DNA from 2 places in the Pinisolibacter sp. genome. Region 2 is predicted to be linked to the other one. Evidence: predicted binding sites of a transcription regulator. Region 2 holds the regulator's gene; the other holds the start of a gene.
What was found. Region 2 encodes PhoB, which activates phosphate uptake and scavenging genes when phosphate is short. Its sites were predicted from a motif close to TGTCATNNANCTGTCAT; they were not measured.

Region 1 (7,663 bases), on a different contig from region 2:
GTGGTCACGGCGACGCCGGCGGTCTTCTGGAAGAAGGCGCGGATCGACACCGCGTTGGTGGTGTCGTCGGCGCCCTGGTCGATGACCTTGAGCACGTCGGCCGGGCCGAGGATCGCCGCCGTCACCTGGATGCCGCCGGTGCCCCAGCCGTAGGGCATCGGCATGTCGCGGGCCGCGAAGGGCACTTGATGGCCGGGGATCGCCACCGCCTTGAGGATGGCGCGGCGGATCATCCGCTTGGTCTGCTCGTCGAGATAGGCGAAGGCATAGCCCTCGGTCCGCTTGATCGGTGCGGTCATTCGGCGGCCTCCTCGTAGACGGATTCGGCGTCGGCTTCGCGCGCGGCACGGGCGGCGGCGTGCTCGCGCCGCATCTGGCGAACCAGCGCCAGTTCGGCCTGGAAATCGACGTGGTGCGGCAGCTTCAGATGCTCGACGAAGCCGGTCGCCTGGACGTTGTCGGCATGCGACAGAACGAATTCCTGGTCCTGCGCCGGATGCTCGACCGCGCCGCCGAGGTCCTCGGTGCGCAACGCCCGATCGACCAGCGCCATGGCCATCACCTTGCGCTCGACCTGGCCGAAGGCGAGGCCGTAGCCGCGGGTGAAACTCGGCTCGATCTCGGCCGAGCCGGCGAACTGGTTGATCATCTGGCATTCGGAGACGGTGACCGTCCCGAGCGGCACGGCGAAGCCGAGCTCCGGCACCTCGAACTCGACCTCGACCTCGCCGATGCGGATCTCGCCGGCGAAAGGGTGGGTCGAGCCGTAGCCGCGCTGGGTCGAATAGCCGAGCGCCAGGAGGAAACCCTCGTCGCCGCGGGCGAGTTGCTGCAGGCGCAGATCGCGGTCGGCCGGCACACGCAGCGGCGCGCGGGTGAGATCGCCGGGTTCGACGCCCGCTTCGCCCGCCGGTTCGGCTTCGATCAGCCCCTCTCCGTCGAGAAGGTCGGTGACCCGCGGCATCGCCACCGTCGCCTCGGTGGTGTCGCGCGCCGGAAGCGGCGTATCGCTGTCGCCCATCAGGGCGAAATCGACGAGCCGGTGGGTGTAGTCGAAGGTGGGACCGAGGATCTGGCCACCGGGCAGGTCCTTGTAGGTGGCCGAGATGCGGCGCTCCACGCCCATGGCACCGGTGTCGAGCGGCACCGAATAGCCGAAGCGCGGCAGCGTCGTGCGATAGGCGCGCACCAGGAAGGCCGCCTCGATCAGGTCGCCGCGCGCCTGCTTGATCGCCAGCGCCGCGAGATCGCGGTCGTGGAGGGAACCTTCGTTCATCACCCGATCGACGGCGAGGGTGAGTTGTTCGCGGATCTGATCGGCCGCCAGTTCCGGCACCGCCCGATCGCCGCGACGGCGGTGGGCGAGCAGCCGATGGGCGGCTCGGATGGCCTTCTCGCCACCCTTCACCGAGACGTACATCAGCGGATCTCCTCGATGCGGGTGGTGCGCGGCAGGCCCATGACCGAGGTCGAGCCGGAGAGGATCAGGTCGACACCGCGGGGGAAGAGCGCGCGGTTGGCGGCGAGCCGGTCGGCGAGATCGGTCGGGGCGCCGGCGATCGTCACCTCGCAGGCGCCATCGATGCCGGGACCGGAGAGGCGATAGCGGCGGCCGTTGTCGAAGCCGGCGACCCGGAGGACGAGGGTCGCCGAGGTCGAGGGGTCGACGTCGCTGCCGAGGGCGAAGTCGGTGAAATCCGGGGCGTCGTCCGCGCCGATCAGGGCGAAGGCGGCGCGGGCCGGATCGAGCGCCACCGGCGCGCCGGTGTGGAAGGCGAGCCACGCCTCGATCTCGGGCAGGCGCAGGGTCTCGTCGCGCCACACCGCCGTCTCGAAATCGGCGAGGGTGGCGATCACCGCCGCGGCGACGGGCGCGAGCGGCGCGGGGGCCGTGGCGATGCCTTCGACCGGGCGCTCGGTGCCCGGCTCGGCCAGCGCGTCGAGCACGGCGCGGAAGGTCGCCTGCGATTGGAACACCGGGTCGCGGAAGCCCGGGGCGATGGTCGTTGCGGTCGGGGCCATCAGTCGTCTCCGCGCACCAGGGTGAAGAAGTCGACGCGGGTGGCCGCGACCTCCGAGACGCGCCGCGTCTCGTCACGGGCGATACGGGCGGCGAGCGGGGTCAGGATCTCGCGCTCGAGCCGGTCGCGGCTCGTGCCCTCGATCCACAACGCATCGAGGAGCGCCGCGTCGCGGGCCTTCGCCCGATCGCGGCCGAGCACATGCCCGAAGCCCGTCGCTCCCGACGGCAACCGCACCGCCGCACGTGAGACCGTCGCCTCTCCGAGATTGAACGGCGCTCCCGACCCGCCGATCCGGCCGCGCAGCATGACGAGGCCGGTCTCGGCGAGACGCAGATCGATGACGCCGGAGGGCGCGAGATCGCGAACGGGCCTGAGTTCGCCGGCGGTCGCCTTCGCCGCCAACGCCATGACGGCACGGCGCGCCGAGACCGTCGGGTCGGCCGGATCGGAGCCCACGCCGGTGGTGGCGGAACGGGCGGTCGTGTCGATCGGGTTCATGTTCCCTCCACGGTGCGAAGGACGACGGGCTGGAGGAGCGACGAATCCGTCGCTTCATGAGTTGTATATAGTTCTAGACGATTATACTTTTGTGACGGCTCCGGCGGACGACCGCGGGGACGAGCGCGACGCGGCGACGAGAGGTGGGAGAGCGGACATGCTGGCACGCGGCAAGGGCATCGCGGTCTGGCGGCAGGTGTCCGAGATCCTCGAAGCCGGCATGGCTGACGGTACCTGGGGACGCGGGGCACGGTTGCCGACCGAGGCCGAGTTGGCGCTCCGTTTCGGCGTCAACCGCCACACCGTGCGTCAGGCGTTGCGCGATCTCGCCGATCGCGGCCTCGTCCGGGCCCAACAGGGCAGCGGAACCTTCGTCGAGCGAGCTCCCCTCACCTATCCGATCGGGCCCCGAACTCGGTTCTCGGACATCGTCGTCGCCCAGGCGCGCGAGCCCTCGGGCCTACTCCTCGCCGAGACGGCGGAGCCGGCGTCGCCCCTCGTCGCCGAGGCATTACGCCTGCGACCCGGTGAGCCGGTGATCCGGCTCGAGACCACCCGCCACGCCGACGGCGTGCCGATCTCCTGGGCGGTATCCGCCTTCCCGGCGGAACGCTTCCCCGACATGGCCGCGGTCTACCGTGAGACGGGCTCCTTCACCGCCGCATTCCGGGCGGCGGGGGTCGCCGACTACGTCCGCGCCGAGACCCGGATCGGCGCGCGGATCGCCGACGCACTCGATGCCGAACGGTTGGAGATCGCCATCGGCCGACCGGTGATCGAGATCGACTGCGTCAACTCCGATCTCGAAGGGCGACCGATCCAATGGGCCCGCGCCCGTTTCGCCGGCGACCGCGTCCGGGTGACGGTCGGGTGATGCACTCCCCCGCATCACCGGCCAGGGAGCCCGTGTCGACCCTCGGGAGACGGTGTGCGAGATCCTTCGAGACGGGCCTTCGGCCCTCCTCAGGATGAGGCGCTTTCGAGACACTCGTGATCAGAGGCGCCTCATGGTGAGGAGGCGCGCTCGGCGCGCCGTCTCGAACCATCGCGCACAGGAACTCCGCGTCACGTCTCCAGCCGGCGCTCGCCGATGATCGCGAAGCGGACCCGCGCCGAGATCTGGTCGATGATGGCGACGGCGACGAGGATCATCAGCACCAGGAAGGAAACCTGCTGCCATTCGAGCGTACGGATCGCTTCGGAGAGATGGAGACCGATGCCGCCCGCGCCGACGATGCCGATGATCGTCGCCGAGCGGGTGTTGCTCTCGAAGTAGTAGAGGACTTGGCCGGCGATGACCGGCAGGATCTGCGGCAGGATGCCGAAGCGGATGCGGGCGAGGTTCGAGCCGCCGCTCGCCGTCACGCCCTCGATCGGTTTGCGATCGACCGCCTCGATCGCCTCGGAGAACAGCTTGCCGAAGGCGCCGAAGTCCGAGGTCATGATCGCCAACACGCCGGCGAAGGGGCCGAGGCCGACGACGTTGATCCAGATCAGCGCCCAGATCAGCGTGTCGACACCGCGCACGGTGTCGAGGAACCGGCGGGTGCCGAGCTGGAACAGGCGGGCGGGGACGACGTTCTTCGCCGCCAGGAAACCGATCGGAAAGGCGAGGATCGCCGCGGCGAGGGTGCCGAGGAAGGCGATCGCCAGCGTCTCGCCGAGACCGTCGAGGAAGAGGTGGAACCGCGGCCAAGTGCCCGGCGACGGCGGGAACATCAGTGTCACGAAGTGGATCAACTGGCCGATGCCGCCGCCGATCTTGGCCAACGAAAACTCGAGGCGGACGAAGGCGTAGAGGAGCAGCGCCGTCAGAGTGACGACGATCGCCACGGTCAAGACCCGATTGCGCCGCGATCCCTCGAAGATATCGGGATATTTCTTCTCCAGCGCGCGACGGTTGGCGAGCGCCGCCGGACCGAGGGCGGCGCGGATGCGACGCGTGTCCGACATCACGCCGGCGTCGTCGGAGAAGGTCGGGGTCGCGGTCATCGGGCAGCCTCCCGGCCGATCAGGCGGTGGCGAAGGGCTTCGGTGCCGTAGTCGATGACCATGACGGTGGCGATCAGCAGCACCAGCATCGCCGAGACGTCGGCGTAGTAGAACTTGCGGATCGCCTCCATCAGGTCGACGCCGATGCCGCCGGCACCGACGAAGCCCATGACCGAGGCGCCGCGCACGTTGATCTCGAAGCGCAGCAGCGTGTAGCTGACGAAATTCGACAGGACCTGCGGCAGCACCGCGAAGCGGATGGTCTGCGTCCACGACCCGCCCGAGGCGGTGACGCCTTCGACCGGGCGCATGTCCGCATTCTCCACCACTTCGGTGAAGAGCTTGCCGAGCGCCCCCATGGTGTGGATGGCGAGCGCCAACACGCCCGGCAGCGCGCCGAGGCCGAAGGCGAAGACGAAGATCAGCGCGAAGACGAGTTCGGGAACGGTGCGGCAGAATTCGAGGAAACGCACCGCCGACCAGCGCAGCCACCCGGTTCGCGCCAGATTGCGGGCGGCATAGAAGGAGACGACGAAACCGCCGAGTGCGCCGAGGAGGGTGCCTGCATAGGCGATGAGCAGCGTATCGACGAGGAGCCGCGTCCAGCGGGCGAGACCCCACATCCATTCGCCGGGGTGGGAGAGCACCACCCGGCCCAGGTAGTCGCCGCTGTCGAAATGAGCGAGGCGGACGAAATAGCCGCCGAAGGCGCCGAGATTGTTCCAGAACTTGAGCGGCTCGACATCGGCCTGGAGCGCGGCGACCAGCACCGCGACGGCGACGACCGCGGCACCGACCATCGTCCGTCGGCGGCGGCTCGAGGCGGCTTCGGCATAGGCGCGGGTGAGCGGCGCCAGGCGCTCCGACGGCAGAGGAGTGACGGTCGACGACATGGCTCACCGGGATCGCGGTTGCGCGGAACGAACGACGCGAGGAGCCCGCCGACATCGGTCGGCGGGCTCGGGGCACGGGAGCGATCAGCTCTTCTTCTTGCGCAGTTCGTCGACGTACTTGATGAGCGCGCGGGTGTCGTCATAGGCCTTGTCGTCGATGGCTTCCCACGGACGGTTCTTGCCGTCGGAGAGCTTGTTGAAAGCTTCCGGCGCATCCTTGGCGGCGGCGTAGAACGCGGTGGCGATCCTGGTCTTCAGCTCGGCCGGCAGATCGGAGAGATAGGCGTAGGGCGAGTTGATGATCAGCGGCGACTTGAAGATGATGCGGAAGTCGTCCTTCGACGGCACCATCTTCTTGTTGACCATGCGGGTCAGGTTGGAGTCGTCTTCCGAGTTCCACCAGTTGGCGGCGACGTCGACGGTGCCCTGAGAGAGCGCCAGGACGGCGTTCTCGTGGCTACCGGTGGCGACCACCTTGGAGAAGAAGACTTCCGGCTCGATGCCCATCTTGGACAGCGCGTACTTCGGCATGTTGAAGCCCGAGGTCGAGTTCGGGTCGACGAGGCCGAGGTTCTTGCCCTTCAGGTCCTCGATCTTCTGGTAGGGGCTGTCCTTCTTCACGTAGAAGACGGAGTAGTAGCCCTTGGAGCCGTCCTTGTTCACGTCGATGGCGAAAGGCTCGATCTTGGCGCCGACGATGGTGGCGCGCGAATAGGACGCCGGGCCGTAGTAGGCGATGTGGATGTTGCCGGCCTTCTGGCCTTCGATGACGCCGGCGTAATCCTGGGCGACGCGCAGCGTCACCTTGGTGCCGATGGCCTTGGACAGGTACTCGACGAACGGGGTCCAGCGCTCGGTGACGCCGGCGGCGTTCTCCGACGGGATGACGGCGAAGACCAGCTCGGGGTACTTGGCCTTCCAGTCCTGCGCCACGGCGCCGGTGACGGAGAGCGCGAGAGCACCGGCGGCGAGGCCGAGCACGGAACGACGATCGATCATGGGGATTGCTCCTCTCGAGGGGTTCCGTGCGGCCGCGCCGCCCGGAAAGGTGAAGACGATGGACAGCGGACGCGTCACACCCGTTCGCGGGCGTGCGCGGCGTCCCACGAGGCCCGGATTTCGTCCGGGGTGGGATCGCCCGCCTTGGGGAGCTCGATGACGTCGCCCGCCTCGAGCCCGTAGAGATCGCGAACCACCGTGTCGGTGAGGTCGCGCGGGGTCCCGTCGAAGACGACGCGGCCCGCCTTCATGCCGATCAACCGGTCGCAGTAGCGCTTGGCGAGATCGATCGAATGGAGGTTGGTCAGCACGGTGATGCCGAAGTCGCGGTTCACGCGGAGCAGCGAGTCCATCACCACCCGGGTGTTGCGCGGATCGAGCGAGGCGATCGGTTCGTCGGCGAGCAGCACCCGCGGCTCCTGCACCAGGGCGCGGGCGATGGCGACGCGCTGTTGCTGACCGCCGGAGAGGCTGCCGGCGCGGTTGGCCGCGAGCGTGGCGATGTCGAACAATTCGAGGGCGGAGAGCGCGATCGCCTTGTCGTCGGCGGTCCACAGCTTGAGGAGCGCGCGCCAGTCCGGCGAATGGTCGAGACGGCCCATCAGCACGTTGGTGAGCACGTCGAGGCGGTCGACCAGGGCGAACTGCTGGAACACCATGGCGCAGTCGCGCCGCCAGTGGCGCAGACCCGCGCCCTTCAGCGCGGTGATCTCGCGGCCTTCGAAGACGATGCGCCCCTCGCTCGGCTCGATCAGGCGGTCGATCATCCGGAGCAGTGTCGACTTGCCGGCGCCGGAGCGGCCGATGACGCCGACCATCTGCCCGGCGGGGATCTCGAGATCGACGGCGTCGACCGCGACGAAATCGCCGAAGCGGCGGGTGAGGCGTTCGATCGTGAGCATGCGGATCTCCTTCCGGAGCGCGCCGCGCACGCCCGGTTCGTCCGGCCGTGGCCGGAGGGGTCCGTGTTTTTTCGATGCTCTTCGCTTAAGCGGGTCCGACTACGATTTTGTGACGCTCTTCGCGCCGGCGGGTGCGACGGTGCGCCGGGTCCTGTGGATCACTTCATGATTCCCATGCGTTTGAGCACCAGATAGACGACGCCGGAGCCGAGCGCGGCGACCACCGTCGCCCACCAGAATCCGGTCTCGTCGGCGCCGAAGGGCAGGCCGTGCGTGTTCATGCCGAAGAGGCCGGTGACCAGGGTCGCCGGCAGGAACAGAGCCGTCAGGGCCGAGAGCACCTGGAGCTGGCGGT
Region 2 (7,663 bases):
TGGCCGCCAGTTCCTTCAGCGCGTCGTGATCGAGGATGCGGATCATGATGGCGTCGACGTAGCGGGAGAGCACACGGGCGGTGTCGGCGATGGTCTCGCCGCGGCCGAGCTGCATCTCCTCGCCGGTGAGCATCACCGTCTGACCGCCGAGCTCGCGCATGCCGACGTCGAAGGAGACGCGGGTGCGGGTCGAGGGACGCTCGAAGATCATCGCCAGCACCTTGCCGGCGAGCGGACCCTGGTTGGCGAAGGCGCCGTCGCGGACGCTCTTCAGGCGCTTCGATTCCTCCATGATGGCGCGCAACTCGGCGCCGGAGACGTCGGTCAGATCGAGAAAATGACGTTCACCGCTCTTCAACATCACGCCGCGGCTCCCTTCTCGCCGAGTCCGTATCCACTTTCCAGGGCATGGGCGGCCGCTTCGACCCGCGCCACCGCCTCGTCGATCTCCGCATCGCCGACCACCAGGGCCGGCAGGAAACGGACGACGTTGTCGCCGGCGCCGACGGTGAGCAGCTTGCTCTCGCGCATCGCCGCGACGGCGCGCGCCGCCGGCACCCGGCACTTCAGGCCGAGCAGCAGGCCGTCGCCGCGCACCTCCTCGAAGATGCCGTCGTGGAGATCGACCAGCGAGGCGAGCTTCTGTTTGAGTTTCAGACCCTTCTGCTTGACCTCGTCGAGGAAGCCGGGGGCGAGGACGACGTCGAGAACGGCGTTGCCGACCGCCATGGCGAGCTGGTTGCCGCCGTAGGTGGTGCCGTGGGTGCCGGCGGTCATGCCGGACGCGGCGTCCTCGGTGGCGAGGCAGGCGCCGAGCGGGAAGCCGCCGCCGATGCCCTTGGCCGAGGCGAGGATGTCCGGGGTGACGCCGACCGACTGATAGGCCCACAGGTGGCCGGTGCGGCCGAGGCCGCACTGGACCTCGTCGAAGATCAGCAGCAGGTCGAGTTCGTCGCAGAGATTGCGCAGCCAGGACAGGAAGGAGGCCGGCGCCGGCCGCACGCCACCTTCACCCTGGATCGGCTCGATCAGGATGCCGGCGGTCTCCGGACCGATGGCGGCGAGCACCGCGGCCTCGTCGAAACCCTCGACGCTGTCGAAGCCTTCGACCTTGGGGCCGAAGCCTTCGAGGTACTTCTCCTGGCCGCCGGCGGCGATGGTCGCCAGCGTGCGGCCGTGGAAGGCGCCCTCGAAGGTGATCAGCCGATAGCGCTCCGGCCGGCCCTTCGACCACTGCCAGCGACGCGCCGTCTTGATGGCGCATTCGAGCGCCTCGGCGCCCGAGTTGGTGAAGAACACCCGGTCGGCGAAGGAGGTCTCGGTGAGGCGACGGGCGAGACGCTCCTGATGGGGCGCGGCGAAGACGTTCGACACGTGCCACAGCTTCTCGGCCTGATCCTTCAGGGCGGCGACGAGATGGGGATGACAGTGGCCGAGCGCGTTGACCGCGATGCCGGCCATCATGTCGAGATAGCGCTCGCCCGAAGCGGTCTCGAGCCACACGCCCTCGCCTCGCTCGAAGGCGAGATCGGCCCGAGCGAAGGTCGAGAAGAGCGAGGTCTCGGTCATGGTACGTCTCCGGCGATCGTGTCCGGGAAAGCGAAATCCACGGCGGCGGCGCGGAGGGTCCCGTCTCCCGATGCGAGGAGCCGAGATCCGCGACCGGGCACGCCGAGGTCCGACATCCCGATTTCGGTTGGAACGGCCCATCCGGACGTCACGGAACGGAGGGCCGAAAACGAACGATGCCGCCTCGACGGCGGCACCGGGTTTCGCCCGCATAATGCAGGAGAACGGCCGGAAATGTCAACGTTTCCGCGCCTTCGAATTCGCCGCGGCGACGGCGGCGGAGGGTCGCGGCGCGCGTGGGCGAGACGTCGAGCACCCGCTGTTGCAGATCGGACTCAAGGCTGGGGAAAAGGCATCGTTCATCCACCGAAAGCGACGGCCGGCGGGTTGAAGCCGAGTCTACGGATAGTGTAGTTTACCTTTCATTAAGCACGACATCTCGTGCGGCGTACCCTCAGTCCCCGAGTCTCCCGCCATCGTTCGTCCGGCGTGGAACCCCCACGTCGACCGGAGGATCCCTCCGGATGGAGAGGGATTCGAAGACGGGGTGCGCACACCGACAGCGAGGACGCGATGATCTCCTGGACCGACGAGCGGGTCGAGCTCTTGAAGAAGCTGTGGAGCGAAGGGCTCTCCGCCAGTCAGATCGCCGGTGAACTCGGCGGTGTCACCCGCAATGCGGTGATCGGCAAGGTGCATCGTCTCGGCCTCTCCGGCCGGGCCAAGGCGCCGCAGCCGCAGGCGGCCCGTCCGAAGAAGCCGGCGAGCCGGCCGGCGACGTCGTCGGGACGCGCCTCCGGCGGTCCGGTGTCGATCGGCGCGGTGGCGCTGAAGGCCGATTCCGCGCCCGTCGCCCGCCCCCAGCCGGCGCCGCAGCCGGCGATCTATTCGCTCTCCGAGGAGCCGTTGATCGCCAACGCCTCGGTGCTGCAGATCAACGAGCAGACCTGCAAGTGGCCGATCGGCGACCCGAGCGCCGCCGACTTCCACTTCTGCGCCCGTCGCTCCGACGTCGGCATCCCCTACTGCGGCTACCACGCCCGCATCGCCTATCAGCCGGTCTCCGACCGCCGCAAGGACAGGCGGATGATGCGGGGCTGAGACCCCGTCGGCCGCAGCGAACGCGAAGAGAGCCCGGAGGCGATCCTCCGGGCTCTCTTTCGTTTCGGGAGCGGGCGATGCGAGGCGGACCGGGTCCGGACCGCGCCGACCGTCAGCCGGCGGAGGCGGTGAACTGGTCGTCGAAGGCGTAACCGGAACCGCGGACGGTACGGATCGGGTCGCGATCGCGGGTGCGGTTGATCGCCTTGCGCAGGCGGCCGATGTGGACGTCGACGGTGCGTTCGTCGACATAGACGTCCATGCCCCACACGCCGTCGAGCAGTTGCTCGCGCGAGTAGACCCGGCCGGGCGACTGCATGAGGAACTCGAGCAGGCGGTATTCGGTCGGGCCGAGATGGATCTCGCGCCCCGACCGGCGTACCCGATGGGTCTCGCGATCGATCTCGAGATCGCCGGCCTTCAACACGGTGGAGACGAGTTCGGGGCGGGCGCGGCGCAGGATGGCGCGGGCGCGGGCCATCAGTTCCGGCGTCGAGAACGGCTTGACGACGTAGTCGTCGGCACCGGTGGCGAGACCGCGGATGCGCTCGCTCTCCTCGCCACGGGCGGTGAGCATGATGATCGGCAGGCGCTCGGTCTCGGGGCGGGCGCGCAGGCGGCGGCACAGCTCGATGCCGGAGAGGCCGGGCAGCATCCAGTCGAGGATGAGGAGATCGGGAACCGACTCCTTCAGCCGCGTGTCGGCCTCGTCGCCGCGGGTGACGACTTCGACGTCGTAGCCCTCCGCTTCGAGGTTGTAGCGCAGGAGGAGACCGAGCGCCTCCTCGTCCTCGACGATCAACACGCGCGCCATCGCCCGTCCCCGTCTCAGCCCTGTGCCACCGGCGGCATGTCCGCGGTCTCGTCGATCTTGTGGCGCTCGTCGAGAAGCTGTTCGCCGGTGGCCACGTAGTGGACGATCTCGGCGATGTTGGTGGCGTGGTCGCCGATGCGCTCGACGTTCTTGGCGCAGAACAAGAGGTGGGTGCAGAAGGTGATGTTGCGCGGATCCTCCATCATGTAGGTGAGGAGTTCGCGGAACAGCGAGGTGTAGAGCGCGTCGATCTGGTCGTCGCGATTGCGCACCGCCATGGCCTCGGCGGCGTCGCGCGAGGTGTAGCTGTCGAGCACGTTCTTCAACTGCTCGAGCGCGATCTCGGAGAGATGCTCGACGCCGATGACGATGCGCTTGATCTGGACGACACCGCCCATGGCGACGACACGCTTGGCGATGTTCTTGGCGAGGTCGCCGACCCGCTCGAGATCGGCCGACACCCGCATGGCGCCGAAGATCTCGCGCAGGTCGCGAGCCATCGGCTGGCGCTTGGCGATGATGCGGATCGCCTGTTCCTCGACCTGATGCTGCAGCCGGTCGAGGCGCTGATCGGAGAGGATCACCTTCTGGGCGAGCGCGGTGTCGCCGCGCACCAGAGCGGTGATGGCGTCGGCCACCAGACCCTCGGCCATGCCGCCCATCTCGGCGATCTGGCCGGCGAGACCCTGGAGTTCCTGATCATAGGAACTGACGATGTGATCGGTCATCGGATGCTCTCCTCATCGGGGTGGGCCACGCCTTCGCCCCGCCCGCCGTCGCCGGTCGACATGCGCACCGGCGAAGGTGCGGCGGGTCGCCTCGACGGCCCCTCTTCTATGACACGCAAACGACAGTTTCGTGACGGTTCAACCTATTGTCCGTCTTCGCTCTTCGCCGAGGCGATGACGCGCCGATCGAGGCGCACGGAGAAGGTGGACCCTTCGCCGGGTACGGATTCGATGGTCAGCCGGCCACCGTGGCGGGTGACGATGTGTTTGACGATGGCGAGGCCGAGGCCGGTCCCGCGGGTCGCGCCGGCCTTCTCGGTGTGGGCGCGATAGAAGCGCTCGGTGAGCCGCGGCAGGTGGACCGGATCGATGCCTTCGCCGAAATCGCGCACGGTGGCGACGACGAGGCGCGCGTCGGCCGGGTCGGTGGCGACGGTGACCTCGACGCGACCGCCGGAGCCGCCGTATTTCACGCCGTTCTCGATCAGATTGGTGAAGACCTGCAGCAATTCCTCGCGGTCGCCGCGCACCGTCCGCGGCGTCTCGCAGCCGAAGAGTTGCAGATCCACTCCGGCGGCGGAGGCGGCCGGCGACACCAGATCGGCGACCTGCCGGAGGATCTCGCAGAGATCGACCGTCGCCTCGGGGCGGACGTGGGCGCGCATCTCGAGGCGGGAGAGCGACAAGAGGTCGTCGATCAGGCGCTTCATGCGCCCGGCCTGTTCGGCCATGACGCCGAGGAAGCGGTCGCGCACCTTGGCGTCGTCGCGCGCCGGTCCCTGGAGGGTCTCGAGGAAGCCGATGACGGCGGTGAGCGGGGTGCGCAACTCGTGGCTGGCGTTGGCGACGAAGTCGGCGCGCATGCGCTCCACTCGGCGCGTCTCGGTCAGGTCCTCGATGCGCAGGAGCACCCAGCTCGGCGGCCCCGCGTCCGTCTCGCCGTCGGCCACCGGGCGATGGATCGGGGCGAGGTGGGCCTCGAGCCAGCGATCGGTCGGCACCTTCTCCTGCCATTCGACGGTCTCGGGCCGCGCCTCGGCGACGACACGGGCGAAGGCATCGTGGAGCACGGTGAAACGCAGGCGGAAGACCAGGGGATCGCCGGGGCGGACGCCGGGATAGCGGGCGCGCGCCTCGGCGTTGACGTGGGCGACGATGCCGCCCGCATCGATCAGAACGCAAGGATCGTCGAGGGCGTCGATCACCGCCACCATGCCGGCTTCGGCGCCGGAGAGGGCCGCGAGTTCGGCGAAGTTTCGGCTCTCGCCGTCCGTCCCCGCGCCCCGAGCTGCGCCTGGTTCTTTCGTGCCGTTCGCCATCGTCGTCGCCGTTTCGTTCTCACCGCCGGACATCCTACCCGCCCTCTCTCGGCTGCCGGGGGCTCGCACCGACGCGCGACGATGATAGTGTCGCGGAGACGGATGCGGCCGTCACTTCGTCGCAACGCCGGATATGGCCGGCGAATCGGGAAGGGCGATGTCCATGGGTGAGCATCACCACGACAAGAAGAAAGCCGGAAGAGACGACGATCTCGCGAAGGTCGAAAACAATGGTTCGACGATCCGAAAATTCGACCTCGACGATCCCCGGCTGCCGGACTGGGTGAAGAAGAACGCCTTCGGCTCGGGCGACTTTCCTTACGACGAGGCCTACGACGAGGATCGATTCGACGACGAACTCGAGGCGCTGCAGATCGAACTGGTGAAGCTGCAGACCTGGGCGATCGACAAGGGCGAGCGCATCGTCGTCGTCTTCGAAGGGCGCGATGCGGCCGGCAAGGGCTCGCTGATCGGCGCCTTCCGCCAGTACATGAGCCCGCGCCGCACCAGCGTGGTGGCCCTGCCCAAGCCCACCGACACCGAGAGGGGGCAGTGGTACTTCCAGCGCTACGTCGGCCACATGCCGACCGTCGGCGAAGTCGTGATGTTCGACCGCTCCTGGTACAATCGCGCCGGCGTCGAGCCGGTGATGGGGTTCTGCACCCCCGAACAGACCGAGATGTTCCTCAAAGAAGCGCCGCGCTTCGAGGACATGCTGACCGACGAGGGCATCCGGCTGGTCAAGTTCTACATCGACGTCGGGCGCGAGATGCAGCTCTCCCGCTTCCACGACCGGCGACACAATCCGCTCAAGGTATGGAAGGTGTCGCCGATCGATCTGGCGGCGGTCGACAAATACGACGACTACACCCGCGCCCGCGACCGCATGCTGGAGACGACCCACACCGACGGGGCGCCGTGGACGGTGGTGCTCGGCAACGACAAACGCCGGCTCAAGCTGAACGCCATCCGCCACGTGTTGTTGCTGTTCGACTATCCCGACAAGGATCGGCGGGTGATCGGCGCCATCGACGAGAAGATCCTCGGCCGCGGCCCGGAGTTCCTGGCGCGGCGACGGTGATACCGAGTTCACGAAATTCGGACTCGTCGGAATTTCGTGGGTTACGGCCCGACCGGCCGACGCCCGTTCGGGCTCGCCTTCGCGGAGAAGTTCCGAACAGGTCGGAACTTCATCCTCTCGGTACGAGATCGTCGAAGGTCACGGGAGGCGCCGGGCCGTGCGGCCGGGCGCGGGATCACTCGGTCTTGGCGGCGAGGACGGCGCGGTAGTCGCGGGCCCAGTCGCCCTTCTGGGCGCAGACCTTGTCCCACCCTTCGGCCTCGAGGCCGGTGTCGACGGTGTTGTAGAGCGCCTCGGCCTTGTCCTCGTCGAGACCGCTCTCGGCGAGCGCCTTGTCGATCGCCTTGCCGAGCACTTCGGCCTGCCGCTTCTGCATCGGGAAGCCGCACATGTCGGCGGAGAGCGCGATGCGATAGAGGGTGCGCAGGGACGTCTCGGCGTCTTCGGCCGCCACCGCGGGCGCGGCGAGCGAGGAGGTCACGGCGGCAACGGCCAGGGCACGGGTGAGGATCGCGGCGCGCATCGTCGGGTCCGATCGGGATCGAGGGCGGTCGGTGAGGGTGATTCGCGTCACGACCCTACGCCGCGTCACGCTTCCGCGTGGTTAATATCCGGCGACGGGCGGCGCCACCAGCGGCGATAGGAGATCGACCACCGGGAATCACCGAGTGTTGCCGCGCCGCAATACATGTTGCGACGCAAAGGATGCGCGGTGCCGAATGCGTGGCGATCGGGCGGAGGTCGTCGCGCTTTCGCGGCGGCGGGCGGGTTTCGCACTTGAACCGCGGGGCGATCGCGCCTAGATGCGCTCATCCCTTTGAACGGACGTGGAAAAATGACCGCGAGCGCCTCTGAAAATCATTCCCGGGAGAAAGAGACGGCGGCGCTGTCGTCGATCTTCGCCAGCACCGCGCTGACGATCGCCAAGGCGGTCGCCGCGGTCTTCACCGGCTCGCTCGGCCTGCTCTCGGAGGCGATCCACGGTCTGCTCGACGTCGGCGCGACGGTGATGACCTATTTCGCGGTGAAGATCGCCGACAAGCCGGCCGAC

Region 1: a site for PhoB is predicted at 2,603-2,619, ahead of phnF (phosphonate metabolism transcriptional regulator PhnF). Genes of this name have one in related genera too.

The regions. Positions count from the first base shown of each region.
Region 1 covers NZ_DAIPZB010000036.1:13,223-20,885, reverse strand. Annotated here, with positions in the region: gene V7Q42_RS15385 (alpha-D-ribose 1-methylphosphonate 5-phosphate C-P-lyase PhnJ) at 1-299, opposite strand, end outside; gene V7Q42_RS15380 (carbon-phosphorus lyase complex subunit PhnI) at 296-1,420, opposite strand; gene phnH (phosphonate C-P lyase system protein PhnH) at 1,420-2,022, opposite strand; gene phnG (phosphonate C-P lyase system protein PhnG) at 2,022-2,522, opposite strand; gene phnF (phosphonate metabolism transcriptional regulator PhnF) at 2,680-3,396, shown strand; gene phnE (phosphonate ABC transporter, permease protein PhnE) at 3,588-4,475, opposite strand; gene phnE (phosphonate ABC transporter, permease protein PhnE) at 4,511-5,407, opposite strand; gene phnD (phosphonate ABC transporter substrate-binding protein) at 5,492-6,406, opposite strand; gene phnC (phosphonate ABC transporter ATP-binding protein) at 6,481-7,308, opposite strand; gene V7Q42_RS15340 (CorA family divalent cation transporter) at 7,467-7,663, opposite strand, start outside.
Region 2 covers NZ_DAIPZB010000047.1:20,880-28,542, reverse strand. Annotated here, with positions in the region: gene argF (ornithine carbamoyltransferase) at 1-361, opposite strand, end outside; gene V7Q42_RS17510 (aspartate aminotransferase family protein) at 361-1,569, opposite strand; gene V7Q42_RS17505 (GcrA family cell cycle regulator) at 2,146-2,670, shown strand; gene phoB (phosphate regulon transcriptional regulator PhoB) at 2,783-3,484, opposite strand; gene phoU (phosphate signaling complex protein PhoU) at 3,499-4,212, opposite strand; gene V7Q42_RS17490 (ATP-binding protein) at 4,356-5,564, opposite strand; gene ppk2 (polyphosphate kinase 2) at 5,695-6,612, shown strand; gene V7Q42_RS17480 (hypothetical protein) at 6,788-7,135, opposite strand; gene V7Q42_RS17475 (cation diffusion facilitator family transporter) at 7,448-7,663, shown strand, end outside.